One region of the Cupriavidus sp. 09_S30 genome, then DNA from elsewhere that is predicted to be linked to it. Evidence: predicted binding sites of a transcription regulator. Region 1 holds the regulator's gene; each other region holds the start of a gene.
The links. Region 1 encodes sigma-54, which starts transcription at its own class of promoters, with help from an activator protein. Its sites were predicted from a motif close to TGGCANGNAANCTGCTTT; they were not measured.

Region 1 (7,541 bases):
AGCGGATTGAGCAGTTCGCGCTCCATCTCGATGGCTTCGACCAGCGAAGTGTCGCTCAGGACCGGCTCGCCGCTGGGGGCCTGCGCGCTGTCGTCGGTGCGGATGGACAGCGGGTGGCGGCGGCGTGTCTCCGAATAGCGCTGCACCAGCGCCTCGTTGCTGGCCGTCAGGAAGATCACCTGCACCCGGTGTTCGGCACGCAGGTCTCCCAGCACATCGGGCAGCTTGTCGAGCGAATCGCGGCTGCGCACATCGATGGCGACGCCCAGGTGGGTATGGCCCTGCGACGCCAGGTAGCGGGCCAGCTCGGGCAGGAATTGCGCGGGCAGGTTGTCCACGCAGTAGTAGCCTGCGTCCTCGAGCACATTCAGTGCTACCGATTTGCCTGAGCCGGATATACCGGTGATAAGAATGATTCGCATAGCAGGGCAAGCATAGCACCCACTGGTGTCTCCGTCATGACGGACGGCACATAGGCCATGGCGCACCCCCGGGTCCACCATGGCCTGCCCACGGCCTGCGTGGCGCAGGCGCGTGCTCTTGGCGAAGGCGGTCGCTTACTTGGACAGGCAGTCCTTCATGAAGGACTTGTACTCGTCGCCCTTCTTGCCCTTGCCCTGCTTGCTGCATGCCGACATCTTTTCCTGCTGCGTCATCGGTGCCGCGGCAGGCTTGTTCGACAGGCACTCCTTCATGAAGGCCTTGCGCTCGTCGCCTTTCTTGCCGGCTGCCTGCGTATTGCATGCCTTCATCTTGTCCTGCTGCGTGTTGGCGGCAGGGGCCGCGGCCGCGGGGGCAGCGGGAGCAGCAGGGGCGGCGGGGGCCGAGCCCTGGGCGAACGCACCCGTGGCGAACAGCGGGGTCAGCAGTGCGCAGATCGCGATCATCTTCTTCATGCTCTTCTCCTGGCTGTGGAAGACTTCATGCCGCCCGCCATGCCGGCGTTGCGGCTTGTGACTGGGCCCGATGCCCATTACCGCACACAACGCGCGCCGCCGGCCTGCGTTGACGATCGCGCCCGTGTTCCTGTAAGCAATTGCAAACGGGCCGGCGGAGCGCCGGCCGGGGTCAGAGCAGTCTTCCCTGGCCACGCGAGACCGCGTCGGCCTGCATGGCGGCCCGCTGGCGATCCATGAAGTCGCGCAGGGTGTCGATGCCGCGCAGGCGCAGGATGGTGTTGCGCACAGCGGCTTCGACCAGCACTGCCAAGTTGCGGCCCGCCGCCACCTGGATCTTCACCATGTGAATCGGGAGCCCCAGCACGTCGAGGTATTGCGAATCCAGCGGCAGCCGCTCGAACTCGCCGTCGTTGCGGCGCACCAACTGCACCACCAGCTTGAGCTTCATCTTCCGGCGCACCGCCGTCTCGCCGAAGATGGTCTTGATGTCCAGCAGGCCCAGGCCGCGTACCTCGAGCAGGTTCTGCAGCAGCGGCGGGCAGCGCCCCTCGATGAAGTCCGGGCCCAGCCGCACGAAATCGACCGCGTCGTCGGCCACCAGGCCGTGGCCGCGGGAGATCAGTTCCAGGCCCAGTTCGCTCTTGCCGAGGCCCGACTCGCCCATGATCAGCACGCCCATGCCGAGGATGTCGAGGAACACGCCGTGCATGGTCACGCGCGGCGCGGAGATGCGCGACAGGTAGAGCCGCAGGTGGTCGATCACCGCCGCCGAGGAGACCGGGGTGGTGAACAGCGGCGTGGACGAGCGCGTGCAGCGCAGTTCCAGGTCAGGCGGCGGTTCCATGCCATCTGCGACCACCAGGAAGGGCGGCTCGAGCAGGATCAGCTCTCCCATCTGCCGCTTGCGCATCTCGTCGTCCAGCCGCTGGTAGTAGGTGATCTCGGGCTTGCCGAGCACCTGGATGCGGTTGGGGTGGATCAGGTTCAGGTGGCCCACCAGATCGGCGGCAGAAGTGGCCTCGCGGGCGAATTCCACGTCGAAGGCGCGATCCGCCCCTTCGAGACCCGCCACCCATGAGAGTTTGAGGTCGGCCGCGTTGTCATCGAAGATGGACTGGGAGGAGACGCCGGTGAGTTCCATGCGGGTAGGTCGTGTGGGGGCTTGGGAATGCTAGGACCGGCCGCGGGTGCCTTGGCCCGCACCTGCGGGCGGCAGCGAGGTCAGGGATGCCATTGGGTCAGCAGTTGGTGCACATCCTCGGGCGAGGGCAGCGTGGCCAGGCCCTCGCGCATGTCGCGGTCGGACAGCAGCTGAGCGATTTCCGACAGGATCTCCAGGTGCTGCTGCGTTGCCTGTTCGGGCACCAGCAGGAAGATCAGCAGCGAGACCGGCTTGCCATCGGGCGATTCGAAAGGGATCGGCTCGGCCAGGCGCATGAAGGCGGCCAGCGGTTGTTTCAGGCCCTTGATGCGGCCGTGGGGAATGGCCACGCCGGCGCCAAGACCCGTCGAGCCGAGCGATTCGCGCGCGAACAGGTTGTCGGTCACCGTGGCCCGTGCCACGCCATGGTTGTTCTCGAAGAGGAGCCCGGCTTGTTCGAAGACGCGCTTCTTGCTGGTGACGCTGACGTCGAGATTGATGTTGCCGGGTGGCAGCAATTTGGCCAAACGATTCATGGCAGATGCGCAGGAATTCCAATAAGCGGGCCGGTGCGCCTTGCGTCCGGCCGGGGGGGCAAAGAAGCGGAGTATCCGCTCGCTCCGCCGGTCGGGCGCCGGTATGCGGAGCATCCGGCCAATTATAGAGCAGCCCGCACGTCGCCTTGTGCGATGCGCAACCGGCCGCCCCATCGGGCTGGCTGGCCAGCGCCTTTCCTGCTGCAAGCGCAGCGAGCAGGCGAGCGTGACGGTTGCAGCAGTTCATGTATTGGAGAGCATACACCGCGCGGAGCCGCTTGCGTACTCCCCGAGGCGCGTGCGGTCCGCGCACCGGCGGTGGCCCAGAAAGCAAAAAACCGCGCAGAATGCGCGGTTCGTGGTCAGGCCTTTGTGCAGGTAGGCCGGATGACGGCCTCAAGGCTGATTGTTTTATTGTTGCATCTGCGCCGCGGCCATCTGGTACTTCACAGATTCGCGGTCGTGACTTTGCACGCGGTCCTTGTAGCGGATGACCTGGCGGTCCAGCTTGTCGACGAGGGCGTCGATGGCCGCGTACAGGTCCTCGTGGTGGGCTTCGACGAAGATGTCCTTGCCCCGCAGGTGCAGATTGATTTCCGCGTACTGGCGCCGGTCCTTTTCCTTGTGATTGTCGACAGAGAGCAGCACGCTTACGCCAATGACTTGATCGAAATGCCTGACGATACGCTCCAGCTTCGTTTCCACGTACTCACGCAGAGGCGGCGTGATGTCCAGGTGGTGTCCACTGATCTTGAAGTTCATAGCGCTTCTCCTTCTGAAAGAGCCGCACCAGGCAGGCGATGCGGCTCGGCTACAAAGACTTGCGGAGATTGACTGCGGGGATTTTGAGAGCTTCGCGGTACTTGGCAACCGTTCGGCGCGCTACGACGAAGCCCTGATCGCCCAGCAATTCGGCAATTCGGCTGTCGGACAAAGGGTTCTTAGGGTCCTCGGCTCCTATCAGTTGCTTTATCAGGGCTCGAATTGCCGTTGATGAAGCTGCACCACCCGTTTCCGTGGACACATGGCTGCCGAAGAAGTACTTCAGCTCGAACGTGCCCATTGGGGTGGCCATGTATTTGTTTGTCGTCACCCGAGAGATGGTTGACTCGTGTAATCCCAGTGTATCGGCAATCTCCCGCAAAACCAAGGGGCGCATGGCGATTTCACCGTGGCTGAAGAAGTTCCTTTGACGCTCGACAATTGCCTGCGAGACGCGCAGGATCGTGTCGAAACGCTGCTGGATGTTCTTGATCAGCCAGCGCGCTTCCTGCAGCTTCTGCTGCAGGCCGGCAGCGCCCGATTCCCCCTTGGCGCCACGCAGGATCTGCGCGTACATGTCATTGATGCGCAGGCGCGGCATCACGTCGGGATTCAGTTGTGCGATCCAGCCGCCGCCGCTCTTGCGCACGAACACGTCGGGCACGACGAAGTCAGCCTGAGGGCGATTGTAGGCATGGCCGGGATAGGGCGCGAGCGAGCGGATCAGTTCGTGCGCGGCCTTCAGCGCTGCCTCGTCTACCTGCAGTGCCTTCTTCAGCCGGGTGTAGTCGCGCGCGGCCAGCAGCTCGAGGTGGCGGGTGACGATCACCAGCGCCAGTTCGCGCTGCGGATGCGACAGGCGGCGCAACTGCAGCGCCAGGCATTCGGCGGCATTGCGCGCGCCCACGCCCGGTGGGTCGAAGCTCTGCAGCAGCGCAAGCATGGCCTGCACTTCCTCGATCTCGAAGGCCAGTTCTTCAGGCAGTTCTTCGCAGATTTCCTGCAGCGTGGCGCTGAGGTAGCCGTCGTCGTCCAGCGATTCGATCAGGAAGATGGCGAGGCCCTTGTCGCGCGCGGAGATTTTCAGCGGCGCGAGTTGCTCCATCAGGTGCTCGCGCAGCGTCGGATCGGCATCGCGCAGTTGCAGCGGTGCCTTTTCGTCTTCGTCGCCCTGGGGGCGGCGTGCGAAATCGTCCAGGCTCCAGTCGTTGCCGTAGTCGTCGGCGCCATCGCCGTAGCGGTCTTCATCGCCGCCGGCTTCGTCGGCGCGTGCCTCGCCGTTGCCCTGGCCATCTGCCGGGGCCGGCGCGGGCGCGCTCTGCACATTGATGCTGCCATCGGCCGCCACGCGCAGCGGGCTTTCGATCCAGTCGTTCTCGCGCTCCAGCAGGGGGTTCTCGATCAGCGCCTGCTCGACTTCCTGCTGCAATTCCAGCGTGGAAAGCTGCAGCAGCCGGATCGACTGCTGAAGCTGTGGGGTGAGGGCAAGATGCTGGGAGAGGCGGAGCTGAAGCGACGGTTTCATGCGGCCTATTCTATGCCCATCCGCATGGCTATGGAACGAAAATTGCTATCGCTTTTGCCGTGCCGTAGACGGTGGACATCGGCGTGCATCGGTGGCGCGAGGCCACCCCGTCACATGCGGAAATTCTCGCCCAGGTAGACCCGGCGCACCGACTCGTTGGCGATGATTTCCTGGGGCCGTCCTTGGGCCAGCACTGCCCCTTCGCTGATGATGTAGGCGTGGTCGCAGATGCCCAGCGTTTCGCGCACGTTGTGATCGGTGATCAGTACGCCGATGTTGCGTGCCTTCAGGAAGCTCACGATGCGCTGGATCTCGCCCACCGCGATCGGGTCCACGCCCGCGAAGGGTTCGTCGAGCAGGATGAAGCGCGGCGAAGAGGCCAGCGCCCGCGCGATTTCCACGCGGCGGCGCTCGCCGCCCGACAGCGACAGTGCGGGGTTTTCGCGCAGGTGCGTGATCTGCAGGTCGTCCAGCAGTCCGACGAGGCGGCGGTCGATCTCCTCGCGCGACAGCGGCTTGCCGTTCACCACCTGCAGCTCCAGCACGGCGCGGATGTTCTCCTCGACGTTGAGCTTGCGGAAGACCGAGGCTTCCTGGGGCAGGTAGGACAGGCCCATGCGCGCGCGCTCGTGGATGGCCAGGCCGCTCAGGTGCAGGCCGTCGAGCACGATGTCGCCCTCGTCCAGCGCCACCAGGCCCACGATCATGTAGAAGGAGGTGGTCTTGCCGGCGCCGTTGGGGCCGAGCAGGCCGACCACTTCGCCGCTCTTGACGTCGAGCGAGACGTCCTTGACCACCGTGCGCGAGCCGTAGCGCTTCTTCAGGTGGCGCACCGTCAGCGTGCTGCCCTCCGCGAGCTGGGCGGCGGCGGTGGCGGGGGCGAACTGGGTATCGGTCATGAGGGCAGACTGGTAAGGCAGGGGTTCAGGACTTCGACGGCGCGGGCGCGGGCTTGAGCTGGAGCGGCGCGGCGGCCGGCGCGCTGGCCGGCTGGCGCGGCGAAAGCACCGCGCGCACGCGCCCGGACGGGCTGCCGGCCGTGCTGTTGTCGCCGCCGCCGGTGGCGGTGTAGTACTCCTTGTTGCTGTCGTAGGTGATGACAGCCCCGCGGATCTCGTCGACCTGCTTGGCGCCGGCCAGCCGCGCCATGCGGGCCTGGCCGATCAGCTTGGAGATGCCCTGCTTGCCGTCGTACTCGATGCGGTCGCCCCAGCCGTCGATGTATTCGTCGACGTTGTCGCGCTTCTGGCGGATGTAGGCGAGCTTGCCCGGGCTGGCCGTAGCGATCGCGAACTGGTAGCCCTCGGCGTCGGTGCGCAGCTCGGCGGCGTCCGATTTCAGCACCATGGTGCCCTTGGTCAGCACGACGTTGCCGGTCAGCGTGTAGACCTGCTTCACGTCGTCGTAGCTGGCGTTGTCGGCCTCCAGCACCAGCGGCTTGTCACGGTCGGCACGTTCGGCGTGGGCAGCGGGCGCCAGGCAGAGCGCCGCGGCCGCGGCCAGCAGGGCGGGCGCGGTACGGGCGCGGAACCACGTCGTCAAGGCAGGAATCATGATGGCGAGTCGAAGGAGAGTACGGCGGGAGCAGGGCTCCGCGCGCGGTTGCATTGCTTAGGATTTCGGCGCGTCCGCGGCGCGCGGCGCGGTGATGATCGTGCCGCGCACGTTGCCGAGCAATTGTACTTCGCGCGTGACGTTGTTGAAGATCAGGCCGTTGGCTGTCATCTCGGATGCGCCGCGCGTCAGCTGTACCGGCTTGTCCGTCTTGACGATATCGTCGTTGACGAGGATCCGGAAGTATTCCGAGGCGGCGGTCATCTTCGGGTCCTGTTTCGGGTCGGCGCCCTGGGAGCGGATGACGAAGCCATTGTCGTACAGGTCGATGATGGAGCCGTCCGCATTCATCTTGCCGCGGTCCGCGCGGCCGCTCACCGGCGGGCGCCCGGGCTGGTAGGCGCGCATCGCCGGCAGGGTGAACGCGTAGGTCTGGTCGTCATCATAGTGGACCATCTTGTCGCCATTGAAGCGCAGCTTGGTGTTGCCGCTTTCGTCCAGCTCGGTGGCGGAGAAGCGATCCATGTAGTAGTCCGGCTCGTGGCGCTTGACTTGCGGGCCGGCCACCTTCTCGCGCGGCGAGTTGATCTGCACCAGCCAGAAGGTGCTGCCTGCCACCAGCGCCATCAGCAGCATGGGCAGGGCGCGCATCGCGAGCCGGCTGAGGGAAGACAGAATGGACTGCATGGTCGCGCGTCCTGCCTCAGATGACTTTGGCACGCGTCAGGTCGTGGATGTGCAGCGCGCCGACCAGGCGTCCGTCATCGTCCACTACCAGCAGCTGGTTGATGCGATTGGCCTCCATCAGCTGCACGGCCTCGACTGCCAGGCGGTCGGGGCCGATGCTGCGCGGGCTGCGGTGCATCACTTCGGCGATCGGCACGGTCTTCCAGTCGCGGGGCGTTTCCAGCAGGCGGCGCAGGTCGCCGTCGGTGAAGACGCCCACCGCGCGGCCGTCCGCGTCGACCACGGCCGTCATGGCCATGCCCTTGCGCGTGATCTCCATCAGCGCCTGCGCCAGCGGTGTGGTCTCGCGCACCTCGGGCACGGCATTGCCGCTGCGCATCACATCGCGCACATGGGTCAGCAGCTTGCGGCCCAGCGCGCCGCCCGGGTGCGAGCGG
Region 2 (7,541 bases), on a different contig from region 1:
AGTTGGTCCACACGCGGCCGGCCTGGATCTCACGGCCGAAGCGGTAGGCGCGCGTGCCGTCGCGGGTCCAGACGCCGGCGCCCAGGCCGTACAGCGTGTCGTTGGCGATCTCGAGCGCCTCCTCCTCGGTCTTGAAGGTGGTCACCGACACCACCGGCCCGAAGATTTCTTCCTGGAAGATGCGCATCTTGTTGTGGCCGCGGAAGACCGTGGGCTTGACGTAGTAGCCCTGGTCCAGCGAGCCGCCGAGCTGGTTGCGCACACCGCCGGTCAGCAGCTCTGCACCCTCCTGCTTGCCCAGGTCGATGTAGGACAGGATCTTCTCCAGCTGCTCCTGCGAGGCCTGTGCGCCGATCATGGTGGAGACATCGAGCGGGTGGCCCTGCTTGATGGCTTCCACGCGCTTGATGGCGCGTTCCATGAAGCGGTCGTAGACCGATTCCTGGATCAGCGCACGCGACGGGCAGGTGCAGACCTCGCCCTGGTTCAGCGCGAACATGGCGAAGCCTTCGAGCGCCTTGTCGAAGAAGGCGTCGTCCTTGTCCAGCACGTCGGCGAAGAAGATGTTGGGGCTCTTGCCGCCTAGCTCCAGCGTGACCGGGATCAGGTTCTGCGAGGCGTACTGCATGATCAGGCGGCCGGTGGTGGTCTCGCCGGTGAAGGCGATCTTGGCGATGCGCTTGTTCGAGGCCAGCGGCTTGCCGGCCTCCAGGCCGAAGCCGTTGACCACGTTGAGCACGCCCGGCGGCAGCAGGTCGCCGATGATCTCCATCAGCACCAGGATCGACGCCGGGGTCTGCTCGGCCGGCTTGAGCACCACGCAGTTGCCCGCGGCCAGCGCCGGTGCCAGCTTCCAGGTGGCCATCAGCAGCGGGAAGTTCCACGGGATGATCTGGCCGACCACGCCCAGCGGCTCGTGGAAGTGGTAGGCGACGGTGTCGTGGTCGATCTCGGAGATGCCGCCTTCCTGGGCGCGGATGGCGCCGGCGAAATAGCGGAAGTGGTCGATGGCCAGCGGCAGGTCGGCCGCCATGGTCTCGCGCAGCGGCTTGCCGTTGTCGATGGTCTCAGCCACGGCCAGGCGCTTGAGGTTGGCCTCCATGCGGTCCGCGATGCGGTTCAGGACGTTGGCGCGCTCGGCCGGCGAGGTGCGGCCCCAGGCGGTCTTGGCGGCGTGCGCGGCATCCAGCGCCAGTTCCACATCATCGGCATTGGAGCGCGCGATCTTGCAGAAGGCTTGGCCGGTGACGGGCGAGAGATTGTCGAAGTACTGGCCCGACAGCGGCGGCACCCACTTGCCGCCGATGTAGTTGTCATAGCTGGCCTTGTAGGGGAATTCCATGTCGAGGAACTTCATTTCGGCGTGGTTCATGACTGTCTCCTGATGGTTCGATGGTTCGAGATGTCCGGTCTCCAGGCGCGGTGCGCCGGGTCCGCGGCAGGTAGCGCAAGTGCCATGCCAGAGGTCGAGTCGTTGCATCAGGCTAAGGGTTTGTGCGGAGACGGCGTGCCCTTTGTCGTGCGGTTTGCCGTGCGTGAAGCGGCTTTGCAGGTGTGCCCGGATGGCTGCGCGGGCTGGCGCGCCCTTGCCTGGCACCGGTCATGCTGTGCCGTTGTTGCGTGGCGGATCGTTGCGCCACCGGCGCTGTTGAGGATTTGAACAGTGCGCCGCGCGCCGGGCGGCGGGAATGCGCAAGTGCGGCCCACGCGGCATTGGCACGGCGATTGCAAGGCGTTGCAGCGGCCAATGCGTCGCGCGCCGGTGCCATCCCCCGTGCCGCGGCGCACCCACCGGTTCATTCCACTAAGAAGAAGGGAGACATTGCAACCATGAAGCCACAGCAATCCACGGGCCCCGTGCTCAAGACCCTGGTCGCGCTGACCACCGCCGCCCTCGCATTCGGCGCCACGGTCGGCGTCGCCGAGGCGGCAGCCGGCGACGTGACCTGGGAGGACATCCTCAACGACGACAAGACCCCTGGCGACGTGCTGACCTACGGCCTTGGCGTCAAGGCCCAGCGCTACAGCCCGCTCAAGCAGGTCAACGCCAGCACCGTGGGGCAGCTGGTGCCTGCGTGGTCCTTCTCCTTCGGCGGCGAGAAGCAGCGCGGCCAGGAAGGCCAGGCCCTGGTGCGCGACGGCGTGATCTACATCACGGCGTCCTACTCGCGCTTCTATGCCATCGACGCGCGCACCGGCAAGCAGCTCTGGGCCTACGAGCACCGCCTGCCCAACGACATCCGCCCGTGCTGCGACGTGGTCAACCGCGGCGCTGCCATATACGGCGACAAGATCTTCTTCGGCACGCTGGACGCGGCCGTGGTCGCGCTCGATCGCAAGACCGGCAAGGTGGTATGGAAGGAGAAATTCGGCGACCACAAGGTGGGCTACACCATGACCGGCGCGCCGAGCATCGTCAAGGACCAGCGCACCGGCCGCGTGCTGCTGGTGCATGGTTCGTCGGGCGACGAGTTCGGCGTGGTGGGCTGGCTTTTCGCGCGTGATCCCGACACCGGCAAGGAAGTGTGGGCGCGCCCGCTGGTCGAAGGCCATATGGGCCGGCTGGACGGCAAGGACAGCACGCCTACCGGCGACCCCAAGGCGCCGTCGTGGCCGGCCGATCCCGAGTCGCCGACCGGCAAGGTCGAGGCCTGGAGCCATGGCGGCGGCGCGCCCTGGCAGAGCGCCTCCTTCGACGTGGACACCAACACCATCGTCATCGGAGCGGGCAACCCGGCGCCGTGGAACACCTGGAAGCGCACCGCCAAGGGCGACGATCCGCGCAACTGGGACAGCCTGTTCACCTCGGGCCAGGCCTACGTCGATGCCAGCACCGGCGAGCTCAAGGGCTTCTTCCAGCATACGCCCAACGATGCGTGGGACTTCTCGGGCAACAACTCGGTGATCCTGTTCGAGTACAAGGACGCCAAGACCGGCAAGCAGATCAAGGCCTCGGCCCACGCCGACCGCAACGGCTTCTTCTTCGTCACCGACCGCGAGAAGCTGGCCACCGGCGCCGGCTACCCGAACAAGCCGACCTCGCTGATCGGTGCCTGGCCCTTCGTCGACGGCATCACCTGGGCTTCGGGCTTCGACCTGAAGACCGGCAAGCCGATCGAGAAGAACAACCGGCCGCCGCTGCCCAAGGACGGTGAGGACAAGGGCGAAAGCATCTTCGTCTCGCCGCCCTTCCTGGGCGGCACCAACTGGCACCCGATGTCCTACAGCCCCGACACCGGACTGTTCTACATCCCCGCCAACCACTGGGCGATGGACTACTGGACCGAGCACCTGAGCTACAAGCCGGGCTCGGCATACCTCGGCCAGGGCTTCCGCATCAAGCGCCTGTTCGACGACCACGTCGGCATCCTGCGCGCGATCGACCCCAAGACCGGCAAGATCGCCTGGGAGCACAAGGAGAAGTTCCCGCTGTGGGCCGGCACCTTGACCACCGCCGGCGGCCTGCTCTTCACCGGCACCTCGGACGGCTTCATGAAGGCCTTCGACGCCAAGACCGGCAAGGAGCTGTGGCGCTTCCAGACCGGCTCGGGCGTGGTTTCGGTGCCGATCACCTGGGAGATGGACGGCGAGCAGTACATCGGCGTGCAGTCCGGCTACGGCGGCGCAGTGCCGCTGTGGGGTGGCGACATGGCCGAGCTGACCAAGCAGGTGACGCAGGGCGGCTCGATGTGGGTGTTCAAGCTGCCGAAGCAGGCCAAGCAGACCAAGCAGACGAAGACGGCGCGCCTCTGAGCGCCGTGTTCCGCCGGCGCGCCGCCGTTGCGGTGGCGCGCCGGGCTGCTTCGCCGGACGCCGCGCGCCCCGCGCGCGGCGCCTTCCTTCGCCACCTGCTTCCTGGAGCTTCCGATGCGATTTTCCACGCGCCACGCGGCGCTCGCCCTGGCCGCGGCGGCTGGCTGGCTCGCCGCCCCCCTTGCGCAGGCGCAGCCGCAGACCGTCACGCCGCAGGTCATCAATGGCTGCGGCATCTGGCCGCATGCCCGCTGCCCGGGCGCCGACCTGCGCCATGCCGACCTGGCCGGCGCGAACCTGGCCGGCGCCGACCTGCGCGGCGCCAAGCTGGCGCGCGCCGACCTGCGCGCGGCCAACCTGGCGGGCGCCATCCTCGACGGCGCCGACCTGACCGGCGCGCGCATGAGCAAGGTCAACGCGCCGGCGGCGTCCTTCCGCAATGCCAAGCTGGTCGGCGCCGACCTGGAGTTCGGCCGCATCATGCGCGCGGATTTCAGCGGCGCCGACCTGACGGCCGCCAACCTGGAGGCGGCGCGGGCGCAGTTCGCCTGGTTCGCCGGCGCCACGCTGGCCGACGCCAACCTGCAGGAAACCAAGTTCGTCACGGTGAACTTCAAGGACGCCACCTTGGAAGGCAGCCTGATCCGCTACACCATCTTCCCCGACAGCTTCTTCGACGGCTGCCGCGGCTGCCCGACCGACTGGTGAACCCCGATGATGCAGACAACCCAGATGGCCATGCCGCGGAGGCACAAGACCATGCGACTCGCCGACATCCCGCTCTGGCTTGCGCTCGCAGCGCTGGCCCTTTCCCTCTTCGTGCTGTCGGCCGGCTGCGCCGCGGCCGAAGTGGCGCACGCGCCGGTGGTGGACGCCTCAGCGCTGCCCCCGCTCGGTCCCGAATGGCGCGCCGAGAACCCCTATCGCGGCAATGCGCGCGCGGAGGAGATCGGCCGCACGGTGTTCAACCAGTCCTGCGCGCGCTGCCACGGCGCGGACGCCGCGGGCGGCGGCAGCGCGCCCGACCTGCGCCGGCTCGACGCCTACTGCCGCGCGATCGGCGACGGCAAGCTGCGCCACGACTGCATGCTGGACAACGATGCCTTCTTCAAAGAGTCGGTGCTGCACGGCAAGGTCCGCGTTGGTGTGGTGCACATGCCGCCGTGGGAGGGGTTGTTGTCGCAAGAGGTGGTGTGGGCGGTGCAGGCGTTTGTGGAGTCGCAGCGGGGGAAGTGAGGGGGGGGCGTGCTGGATAACACCGAAGGCATCGTTGTTCGTGGTACCTTGCTAGTCCACCCCTCTCCCCAACCCTCTCCCCGTGAGGGGAGAGGGAGCCAAGACCTCACGCTTGGCGAGCGGTCTTGGTGCATCCTGTCGGCTTCGGCAAACGCCTTGGCTTTCGCCCCGCGCTGGTTTGCTCCCCTCTCCCGCTTGCGGGAGAGGGGCGGGGGAGAGGGCGGGCACTCGCAGTCACGATGCGGCGTCGCGCTGCCACGGTCGTGGGATGCGGTGCCGCGCCCGAAGTTCGCTCCCGTCAGCCCGGATTCCCCTTCTTCAACTGGCAGCGCCCTCACTCCGCGTAATCACCTGCCCGTTGCGCACCCCACTGTGCCCCCCATCGCGCCAAGTGATGACCCCATTGACGATCACCGTATCGATGCCCTCGGCAGGCCGCGTCGGCGTGTCGTAGTCGGCGGCGTCGCGTATGGTGCCGGCATCGAAGATCACGATGTCGGCATGCTTGCCCACCGCCAGCGTGCCGCGGTCTTGCAGGCCGAAGTTGCGCGCGGTGAGGCCCGTCATCTTCCACACGGCGGTTTCCAGCGGGAACAGTCCGATGTCGCGGCAGTAGTGCCCCAGCACGCGTGGGAAGGTGCCCCACAGGCGCGGGTGCGGGTTGTCGCCGACCGGGATGCCGTCCGAGCCGATCATGGTCTCGTCGAAGGCCAGGATGCGCTGCACATCGCCTTCGTCCATCAGGAAGTAGATGGCCGTGCCGGGCTGCAGGCGCCGCGCGGCCTCTTCCTTGGCCACACCCCATTCGCGCGCGATGTCGTCCAGGTCGCGGCCGGCACATTCCGGGTGCGGCTGGCTGGAAGCGATGCGCACGCGGCCTTCCAGCATCGCGGCCTCGGTGCGGATCATGGTGGAGCCGGCGGTGTAGGGATAGCAGTCCAGTGACACGCACTGGTGCTTCATGGTCTCGCGGATGAAGGGCAGAGTGACGCGGCTGCGGCCGAAGTTGGGGGTGTTCTGCACCTTGTGGTGCGACACCACCACGGGTATGTCGAGCGCCCGGCCGATGCGGAAGGTCTCTTCCAGCGCCTCCATCACCTGGTCTGACTCATTGCGCATATGCGTCACATAGAGTGCCTTGCGCGCGCTCAGCGGGCGGCAGACCGCGATGATCTCCTCGGTGGTGGCCTTGGCTGCCGGCGGATAGAAGGTGCCGGTCGACAGGCCGATGGCGCCGGCCTGCATGGCCTCTTCCACCAGCGCCTGCATGGCGGCGATCTCCTGTGCGTTGGCGGCGCGGTCGAGTGCCGCCATGGTGACGGCGCGCAGCGTGGAGTGGCCCACCATTGCCGCCACGTTGACCGAGCTGGGCGTGGCGCGCAGGGCGTCCAGGTAGGCGCCGAAGGTAGGGAAGCGGCCTTCGCGTGGTGCGTCGATCAGGCCCAGCGGCATCGGCAGGTCCATGTCGGCGCGCAGCGGCGCGGCGCTGATGCCGCAGTTGCCGGCCACCACCGTGGTCACGCCTTGGGAGATCTTGAACGACATGTCGGCCTGCGACAGCACGGCCTGGTCATCGTGCGTATGCGCGTCGATGAAGCCCGGAGCGACGATGCGGCCGCCGGCGTCCAGCGTCTGCTCGGCAGTGTGTCCGGCGAGATCGCCGATGGCGGCGATGCGGCCGGCGCGCACGCCGATGTCGGCGCTGAAGCGCGGGGCTTTGCTGCCGTCGATCACGGTGCCGCCGCGGATCAGCAAGTCATGGTGGGTCGAAACTTGGTCAGCCATCGGGAAGGACTCCTGGTGCGAAGTTGGCAACGCCCGCTCAGCGGAAATCAGCGGAAATGGCAGGCGACGTGGTGCCCGCCGGGCGCATCGGACGGGCGGGCGGTCAGCGCGGGAGCCTGTTCGCGGCACACGGGCTGCGCGAGCGGGCAGCGCGTGTGGAAGCGGCAGCCTGGGGGCGGATTGGCCGGGCTCGGCGGGTCGCCTTGCAGCAGCATGCGGCGTGCCGGCGTGCGTGGGTCCGGCGCCGGGGCGGCCGACAGCAGGATCTCGGTATAGGGGTGGCGCGGGGCCGAGAACAGGGCGTCGCGGTCGGCAAGCTCGACGATGCGGCCCAGGTACATCACGGCCACGCGGTGGCTGATGTGGCGTACCACGGCGAGGTCATGCGCCACGAAGAGATAGGCGATGCCGAACTCTTGCTGCAGGTCCATCAGCAGGTTGACCACCTGGGCCTGCACCGAGACATCGAGCGCTGAGACCGGTTCATCGCAGACGATGAGCCTGGGCTGCATCGCCAGGGCGCGGGCGATGCCGAGGCGCTGGCGCTGGCCGCCGGAGAACTCGTGCGCATACTTTGCCGTGGCTTCCGGGCGCAGTCCGACCTTGCTGAACAGCCACTGGACGCGGGCCTCGCGCTCGGCGCGCGAGCGCATGCCGAAGTTGCGCAGCGGTTCCGCCACGATCTCGCCGGCTCTCAGGCGCGGACTCAAGGAGGCGTAAGGGTCCTGGAAGATGATCTGCAGGTCGCGCCGGCGCTGCCGCATCTC
Region 3 (7,541 bases), on a different contig from region 1:
TGACGGAAACCTCGGCCACCTTCACCAGCCATAGCGCAGAGGAGTATGTGCACCGCCCGGAAAGCGCGGGGCCCGCGCTGCCGATCGGCGAGATGAAGATCGTCGACGAGATGGGCAAGGCGCTGCCGCCCGGCCAGACGGGCGAACTGTGGGTGCGCGGCGCCAACGTCGTGCGCGGCTACTGGAACAAGCCCGAGGCCACCGCGCAGACCTTCATCGACGGCTGGCTCAGGACCGGCGATATCGCGCGCCTGGATGAGGAAGGCTACCTCTACATCGTCGACCGCATGAAGGACATGCTGATCCGTGGCGGCGAGAACATCTACTGCATCGAGGTGGAGAGCGCGCTGTATTCCCACCCGGCGATCATGGACGCGGCCGTGGTCGGCATCGCGCACAAGACGCTGGGCGAGGAACCCGGTGCCGTGGTAAGCCTGAAGGCGGGCGCAAGCCTGAGCGAAGCGGAGCTGCAGGATTACCTGCGCGAGCAACTGGCGGCGTTCAAGGTGCCGGTGCGTATCCTGTTTTGTCCCGATATGCTGCCGCGCAATGCCAATGGCAAGATCCTGAAGTCCACGCTGCGCGCGATGTTCGCTCCGCCGGCCTGAGGCCGCCGAGACAGCAACGCCCCGAATGCGGCAGGGTGCAGGAAATCAACAGGAGGACAGGCCCATGCAAGCATTCCGACGAGCCGCATCGCCCAGGCGACGCAGCATGCCCGGCGCCCTCGCGGCCCTTGCCGCCATGGCGCTGGCCGGCTGCGCGACGCCTGGCGGCAGCCCGATCGGGCAAGTGCCGGAGATCCGGCCCGGCATCCTTGCCGGCTACCTGCAGGCCAAGGACCGGCCCGACAGCCTCGCGCTGGTCCCGCCACCGCCCGCGCCCGGCTCCGCCGCGCAGGCACTGGACGACGAGGTGGCCCGCCGCAACGCCGCGCTGCGCGACAGCGCGCGCTGGCAGCTCGCCGCGGGAGACGCCGTGCTCAACTTTCCGCAGGCAGCCGGCGCCTTCAGCTGCGCGCTCGGCGCCCCGATCAGCGAACAGGGCACCCCCCACCTCTACACCCTGATGCGCCGCACACTGGCCGACGCCGGCCTGTCCACCTACGGCGCGAAAGACCGCTACCAGCGCACGCGGCCCTTCGTCGCCAACCGGCAGCCGAGCTGCACGCCGCAGGAAGAGGCCAAGCTCGCCAAGGACGGTTCCTACCCGTCGGGCCACAACGCGATCGGCTGGGCGTGGGCGCTGGTGCTGGCCGAGCTCGCGCCGGACCGCGCCGATGCCCTGCTCGCGCGGGGCCGCGCCTACGGCGACAGCCGCCTGGTCTGCAACGTCCACTGGCAGAGCGATGCCAACGAAGGCCGCATGATGGGCGCGGCCACCGTGGCACGGCTGCACGCCGACCCGGTATTCCAGGCCGACATGGCAGCGGCACGCAGGGAACTGGCCGAGGAGCGCGCGCGCGGACTGCCGCCCACCCAGGACTGCCAGGCCGAGGCCGCCGCGCTGGCGCCGCCACTGGCAGGGCGCTAAGGCTCGGGCGCGATCTCGCCGTTGGCCTGGGGCACCTCGCGCGCCATGCGCGAGGCCATAGCAATGGCTTTGTGCTTGGCGATCCGCGCTCGGGGGGCCGTCACTTGACCGGGATCGGCGTCGAGGCGACGACCGGCACGGCGGTCACGCTGTTCTGCGGACTGCCGCTGACGATGCGGTCGGAATAGGTCAGGTAGACCAGGGTATTGCGCTTGCGGTCCACCGCACGGATCACGTGCAGGGTCTTGAACAGCATGGACATGCGTTCCGAGAAGACATTGTCCTGCTGCCGCAGCGGCCCCTTGAACGCGATCGGCCCCACCTGCCGGCAGGCGATCGACGCCTCGGGCGGATCTTCGGCCATGCCGAGCGAGCCCTTGATGCCGCCGGTACGCGCGCGTGACACGTAGCAGGTGATACCGTCCACCTGGGGGTCGTCATAGGCTTCGATCACGACCTTGTCGGAGCCCGTCATGCGGAAATTGGTACTGACGCTGCCGATCTCCTCGGCATGCGCCGCGGCAGCCTGGAGCAGGCAGCAGGCCGCCAGCGCGGTTATGGTGATGCGCATCGCCTTCCCCCGTCCTCAGCTCGCCGAACCCTTGATCTGATGCTGGCGCGTCTCCATCTCCTGGCGCAGTGCCCGGCGCTGCTGCGCGGCGGCGAAGCGCTCGCGCTCCACGTTGTCACGCGGCTCCAGCGGCGGCACCTCGGCCGGCTTGCCCTCGTCGTCGACGGCCACCATGGTGAAATAGCAGCTATTGGTATGGCGCACCAGCTTGCTGCGGATGTTCTCGGTCACCACCTTGATGCCGATTTCCATCGAGCTGCGCCCGGTGTAATTGACCGCGGCGAGAAAGGTCACCAGCTCGCCCACGTGGATAGGCTGGCGGAAGGTGACCTGGTCCACCGACAGTGTCACCACGTAGCGCCCGGCGTAGCGGCTGGCGCAGGCGTAGGCCACCATGTCCAGATACTTCAGGATCGTGCCTCCGTGCACATTGCCGGAGAAGTTGGCCATGTCCGGCGTCATCAGCACGGTCATGGAAAGCTGGTGGGGGAGTTCGTTCATGATGCAACCTGGTACCAAGGAAAGGCCGGCGCCCCGCGGGCGTGGCCGGTGCGGGCAGTTTACCGCGGAACCCTTTCCCGGCTATGACACGGCGACGCGGCGATGCGCGCCATCAAATAAAAAGCGGCCCCGAAGGCCGCTCAGTCGCGAAGCACCTACCTCGGACGACTTACTTCTTCTTGTTCACGGCGTCCTTGAAACCTTGGCCTGCGGCGAACTTGACGGTCTTCGCAGCCGGAATCTTGATGGTCTCGCCGGTGCGCGGGTTGCGGCCGGTACGCGCGGCGCGCTTGCCCGAGACTGAAGCTGCCGAAGCCCACCAGCGTCACCGAGTCACCCTTGGAGACGGCTTTCTTGATATTGTCCAGCGCCGCATTCAGCGCGCGTTCTGCGGCAGCATTGCTCAGTTCCGCGTCCGCGGCGATGGCAGATACCAGTTCACCTTTATTCATGGCTGATTTCCCTTGTTGGTCGTCTTGACCGGCTACTCCCCCGCCAGGCGGCGGATCACCGATCGGCGCAGTCTAATCTGCCCTTCGCGCTCAGAGCAATCCCCAGTGGCACCGACGCAACGAAAAAACCCGCAAATCCTTCGCCGACAGGCCTTGCGGGGGATTTGACGGGCATGCAGACGGGTCCTCCCAACCCCTCCAATGTAAACAACTGTAATCGCCGGCATTCCCCGAACCCGCTGCCTCGCCATCGGTCCCTGCCCGGCCGAGCCCGCCGGCACACCAATGTGGTGCATTGCACCGAATCCGATCACGACGGCAGGCCCTGCCGCCTCCTTCTGGCGCATCGCCCCGCATCGGTGCACACGCCGGCGCGACAAGTTGCCCGCCGGCGCCTCGCCCGCGCAGTGGCGGCGCCGCCCAAGGGCCTGATATTGGCCTGATGCCAGCCGAAATCCGCCACGCCCCCCCACCAGAACAGTGCGCACGCACCATGACGCTGCGCATCCAGCCCCATCTTGGAACGCTTTTTGCATACCCATGCGCCTATTTTGAGCACGAGGGTTTCATGGACAACTTGAAGAGCGGCACCGACGCCCTGTTCATCCTGCTCGGCGCGATCATGGTGCTCGCCATGCACGCCGGTTTTGCATTTCTCGAACTGGGCACCGTGCGCAAGAAGAATCAAGTCAATGCGCTGGTCAAAATCCTGGTGGATTTCGCGGTCTCCACCATTGCCTATTTCTTCATTGGCTATACGGTGGCCTATGGCGTGAATTTCATGGCCGGCGCCGATGTACTGGCACAGCGGAACGGCCATGAACTGGTGAAATTCTTCTTCCTTGCCACCTTTGCCGCGGCCATTCCGGCGATTATCTCGGGCGGCATCGCCGAGCGCTCGCGTTTCAATCCCCAATTGATGGCGACATTCGTGCTGGTCGGCTTCATCTACCCCTTTTTCGAGGGCATTGCCTGGAATCACCGCTTCGGCGTCCAGGACTGGATCACCTCGCTGACCGGCGCGCCCTTCCACGATTTCGCCGGCTCCGTCGTGGTCCATGCGGTGGGCGGCTGGATCGCCCTGCCCGCCGTGCTGCTGCTTGGCGCGCGGCGCGGCCGCTATCAGAAAGATGGCCGCATCAGCGCGCATCCCCCCTCGAACATCCCGTTTCTCGCGCTGGGCGCCTGGGTGCTGGCGGTGGGCTGGTTCGGCTTCAACGTGATGAGCGCGCAGACCATTGACAAGATCAGCGGGCTGGTAGCCATCAACTCCCTGATGGCCATGGTTGGCGGCACCCTCGCGGCCTGGTGGGCTGGGCGCAACGACCCGGGCTTTGCCTACAACGGCCCGCTGGCCGGCCTGGTCGCGGTCTGCGCGGGCTCGGACCTGATGCACCCGCTCGGCGCACTGGCCACCGGCGCTGTCGCGGGCGTGCTGTTCGTCCACGTGTTCACGCTCGCCCAGAACAAATGGCATATCGACGATGTGCTCGGCGTATGGCCCTTGCACGGTTTGTGCGGGGCCTGGGGCGGCATCGCCGCAGGCATCTTCGGCAGCCACGCGCTGGGCGGCCTCGGCGGGGTTTCCCTGGGCGCCCAATCGATCGGCACGGTGCTGGGCATCGTGGTGGCGTTGGTCGGCGGCACCGTGGTCTACGGCACGCTGAAGAAAGTGGTCGGCATCCGCCTGGATCCCGAGGCGGAATTCAACGGCGCCGACCTCTCCCTGCACCGCATCTCGGCCACCGCCGAACGCGAGACCAAGCTGGTAGACCCGTTCAGACGCTTCACCATTGTTTGCTTGAACTTCTGATTTTGGCAGCGCAATAATGATTTTTGCCCGTGCGGTGGCACCGCCGCCGCGGGCAACGATCCGTCGATCCGCGATCGACCTCTGTCGAGCCAGCCGGGAGAACAAGCAAATGGAAACCGCAACGCTGACGAAGTTCCAGGAAACGGTCACCACCTACGCTACCGAATTCGGCGTCAAGATTCTCGCCGCCCTCGCCTTCTGGATCATCGGCCGCTGGCTGATCCATTTTGTCGTCCGCATGGTCCAGGGCTCGCTGTCCAGGCAGAAGGTCGATCCGACGCTGCTGCGCTACGTCGGCTCCATCGTCACCATCACGCTGAACGTGGTGCTGGTGATCGGCATCCTCGGCTATTTCGGCATCCAGACCACCACCTTCGCCGCCCTGATCGCGGCGGCCGGCGTGGCCATCGGCATGGCCTGGTCCGGCCTGATGGCGAACTTCGCGGCGGGCGCCTTCCTGATCGTGCTGCGTCCTTTCAAGGTGGGCGACTTCGTCACGGTGGCCGGGATCACAGGCACCGTCAAGGAGATCGGCCTGTTCTCGACCGTGCTCGACGCCCCCGACAATGTGCTCACCGTGGTCGGCAACAACAAGATCTTCTCCGACACCATCCAGAACTTCACCGCCAACCCCTATCGCAGAGTCGAGCTGAAGGCCCAGCTTGCCGGCAGCACCGATCCGGCGGCCGCGGCCATCCTGCTCAAGGAGCGCATCGGCGCCATTCCCAATGTGCTGGACAAGCCGGCCGTGGACGTGGAAATCCTGGAATTCACGCTGGTGGGCCCGGTGCTGGCGGTGCGGCCCTACTGCAACAACGATCACTACTGGCAGGTCTATTTCGACACCAACCGCGTGATTCGCGAAACCTTCGGCCAGGCCGGATTCGCCGCCCCGATGCCCGCGCAGATGGTGGTGGTGCAGAACGGCGCGGCCGGCGCCGCTGGCGCAACCGCGCACGCGGCCTGAAGGGCGCGGGGGGCGGCCCTCGCCGCGTCGTTCCGGTGCGTCAACCCCGCGACACCCCGCTGCTGCCGTAGGCGCGCATCGCCACGGCGCCGACCCCGCACACACCCATCACGGCTGCCAGCGGCAGCGCGCTGCCCTCATGCCACAGGCTGACGGCGGCGCCGGCCAGCGTGCCCAGCGAGAACTGCAGCGTGCCCATCAGTGCGGAGGCGGTGCCGGCGCGATGCCCCTGGTGCGCCAGCGACAGGGCGGAGGCATTGGGCAGGACGCAACCCAGTGCCGCGATGAACAGGAAGAAGCCACCCAGCAGGACCGGCAGCGTGGCCCAGCCCGCCAGGCCGGCGGCGGCCAGCCCCAGCCCCGCCACGCAGGGCACGCACAGGGCACCGCGCAACACCCTGTCCAGCGCATGACGGCGCACCAGCCGCGCGTTGAACTGCGACATCGCGATCAGCCCGAAGGCGTTGGCGCCGAAGATGAAACCATAATGCGAGGGTGCGATGCCGTGCAGCTCGATCAGCACGAAGGGCGAACCGGCGATATAGGCAAACATGCCTGCCTGCGCAAAGCCGGCCGCCAGCGAATAGCCAAGAAACTCGCGATCGCGCAGCAGTTCGCCGTAGCTGGCAAGTACATGGCCTAGCCGCAACGGCACGGCACGCGCCGGATCCAGCGACTCCTCCATGCGCAGATGCACCAGCAGCAGGATGGACAGGCTGGCGGCGACCAGCACCCAGAAGATGGCGCGCCATCCGAGCGTCTGCAGGACGAAGCCGCCGAGAATCGGTGCCAGGATCGGCGCCAGTCCCATGACCAGCATCAGCGAAGAAAAGGCGCGCGCCGATTCGTGCGCGGACAGGCGATCACGAACCACCGCGCGCGCCACCACCATGCCGGCGCAACCGCCGAGCGCCTGCAGGAAGCGGAACAACATCAACGCCTCGACATCGCGTGCAAGGGCGCAGCCGGCCGCGGCCAGCGCATAGAGGCCCAGCCCGGCGTACAGCGGCGGCTTGCGGCCAAAGCGGTCGCTGATCGGCCCATAGAAGGCCTGGCCGAGGGCCAGGCCCACGAGGAAGGTGCCGAGGGTGAGCTGCACCCGGCCGATGTCGACACCGAGGTCGGCGGACAGCGCCGGGAAGCTCGGCAGGTACATATCGATGGACAGGGGGCCGAGCGCCGTGAGCGAGGCGCAGACCAGCAGCCAAAGCGGAAAGCGCGAGGACTGCTGCGCGCTTGCGGATGACGTCATGAGCGTTTGAGGGTTCCCGGAATGCCTTTACCCTGGCGGCGCGGACTCGCCCGCCGGGGCGCGAAGCCGCAATTGTTGCACAGCATAACGAAGTCGGCCCGCGCGCCGCTGCTGCCCGCGCGAGGGCCATGCCGCGGCGGCCTCCCGCCATACGCTGCACGGCCCCGCTCCGCTTGCGCCGATTCCATGTGTGGTGCGGCTTTCACGGCAGCCGGGGGGAAGGGTACAATGCGGCCTGTCGACGAGGCTGCGGCCGACGACCGCAGGCCAGACAAGCATGGCCAGCGGTTGCCGGCCATGGCCTGGTCCGGGCAACGTTTTTCTGCATGAGAACACGACTAACGCCGCTCCTCGCTCTGCTCGGCCAGGCCGCTTCGCTGGCGCTGCTGCCATGGACGCCGCCTGCTGCGGCGGCACCCGCCGCATCAAGAGCCCAGGCCCAGCCTGCCCAG

Region 2: AC1Z3O_RS27840 (methanol/ethanol family PQQ-dependent dehydrogenase) is a predicted target of sigma-54. The motif match lies at 1,715-1,732, and genes of this name have one in related genera.
Region 3: AC1Z3O_RS25355 (ammonium transporter) is a predicted target of sigma-54. The motif match lies at 3,577-3,594, and genes of this name have one in related genera.

The regions. Positions count from the first base shown of each region.
Region 1 covers NZ_JBXOWI010000001.1:3,441,650-3,449,190, reverse strand. Annotated here, with positions in the region: gene rapZ (RNase adapter RapZ) at 1-422, opposite strand, end outside; gene AC1Z3O_RS16115 (PsiF family protein) at 558-896, opposite strand; gene hprK (HPr(Ser) kinase/phosphatase) at 1,069-2,040, opposite strand; gene ptsN (PTS IIA-like nitrogen regulatory protein PtsN) at 2,121-2,576, opposite strand; gene hpf (ribosome hibernation-promoting factor, HPF/YfiA family) at 2,988-3,338, opposite strand; gene AC1Z3O_RS16095 (RNA polymerase factor sigma-54) at 3,388-4,863, opposite strand; gene lptB (LPS export ABC transporter ATP-binding protein) at 4,974-5,762, opposite strand; gene lptA (lipopolysaccharide transport periplasmic protein LptA) at 5,788-6,417, opposite strand; gene lptC (LPS export ABC transporter periplasmic protein LptC) at 6,475-7,104, opposite strand; gene AC1Z3O_RS16075 (KpsF/GutQ family sugar-phosphate isomerase) at 7,121-7,541, opposite strand, start outside.
Region 2 covers NZ_JBXOWI010000002.1:1,716,039-1,723,579, reverse strand. Annotated here, with positions in the region: gene adh (aldehyde dehydrogenase) at 1-1,372, opposite strand, end outside; gene AC1Z3O_RS27840 (methanol/ethanol family PQQ-dependent dehydrogenase) at 1,831-3,753, shown strand; gene AC1Z3O_RS27835 (pentapeptide repeat-containing protein) at 3,868-4,461, shown strand; gene pedF (cytochrome c-550 PedF) at 4,468-4,989, shown strand; gene AC1Z3O_RS27825 (N-acyl-D-amino-acid deacylase family protein) at 5,308-6,774, opposite strand; gene AC1Z3O_RS27820 (ABC transporter ATP-binding protein) at 6,822-7,541, opposite strand, start outside.
Region 3 covers NZ_JBXOWI010000002.1:1,153,368-1,160,908, reverse strand. Annotated here, with positions in the region: gene AC1Z3O_RS25380 (class I adenylate-forming enzyme family protein) at 1-608, shown strand, start outside; gene AC1Z3O_RS25375 (acid phosphatase) at 715-1,533, shown strand; gene AC1Z3O_RS25370 (CreA family protein) at 1,634-2,104, opposite strand; gene AC1Z3O_RS25365 (acyl-CoA thioesterase) at 2,120-2,605, opposite strand; partial or broken gene AC1Z3O_RS25360 (HU family DNA-binding protein) at 2,775-3,057, opposite strand; gene AC1Z3O_RS25355 (ammonium transporter) at 3,626-4,870, shown strand; gene AC1Z3O_RS25350 (mechanosensitive ion channel family protein) at 4,980-5,837, shown strand; gene AC1Z3O_RS25345 (Bcr/CflA family multidrug efflux MFS transporter) at 5,878-7,089, opposite strand; gene AC1Z3O_RS25340 (hypothetical protein) at 7,416-7,541, shown strand, end outside.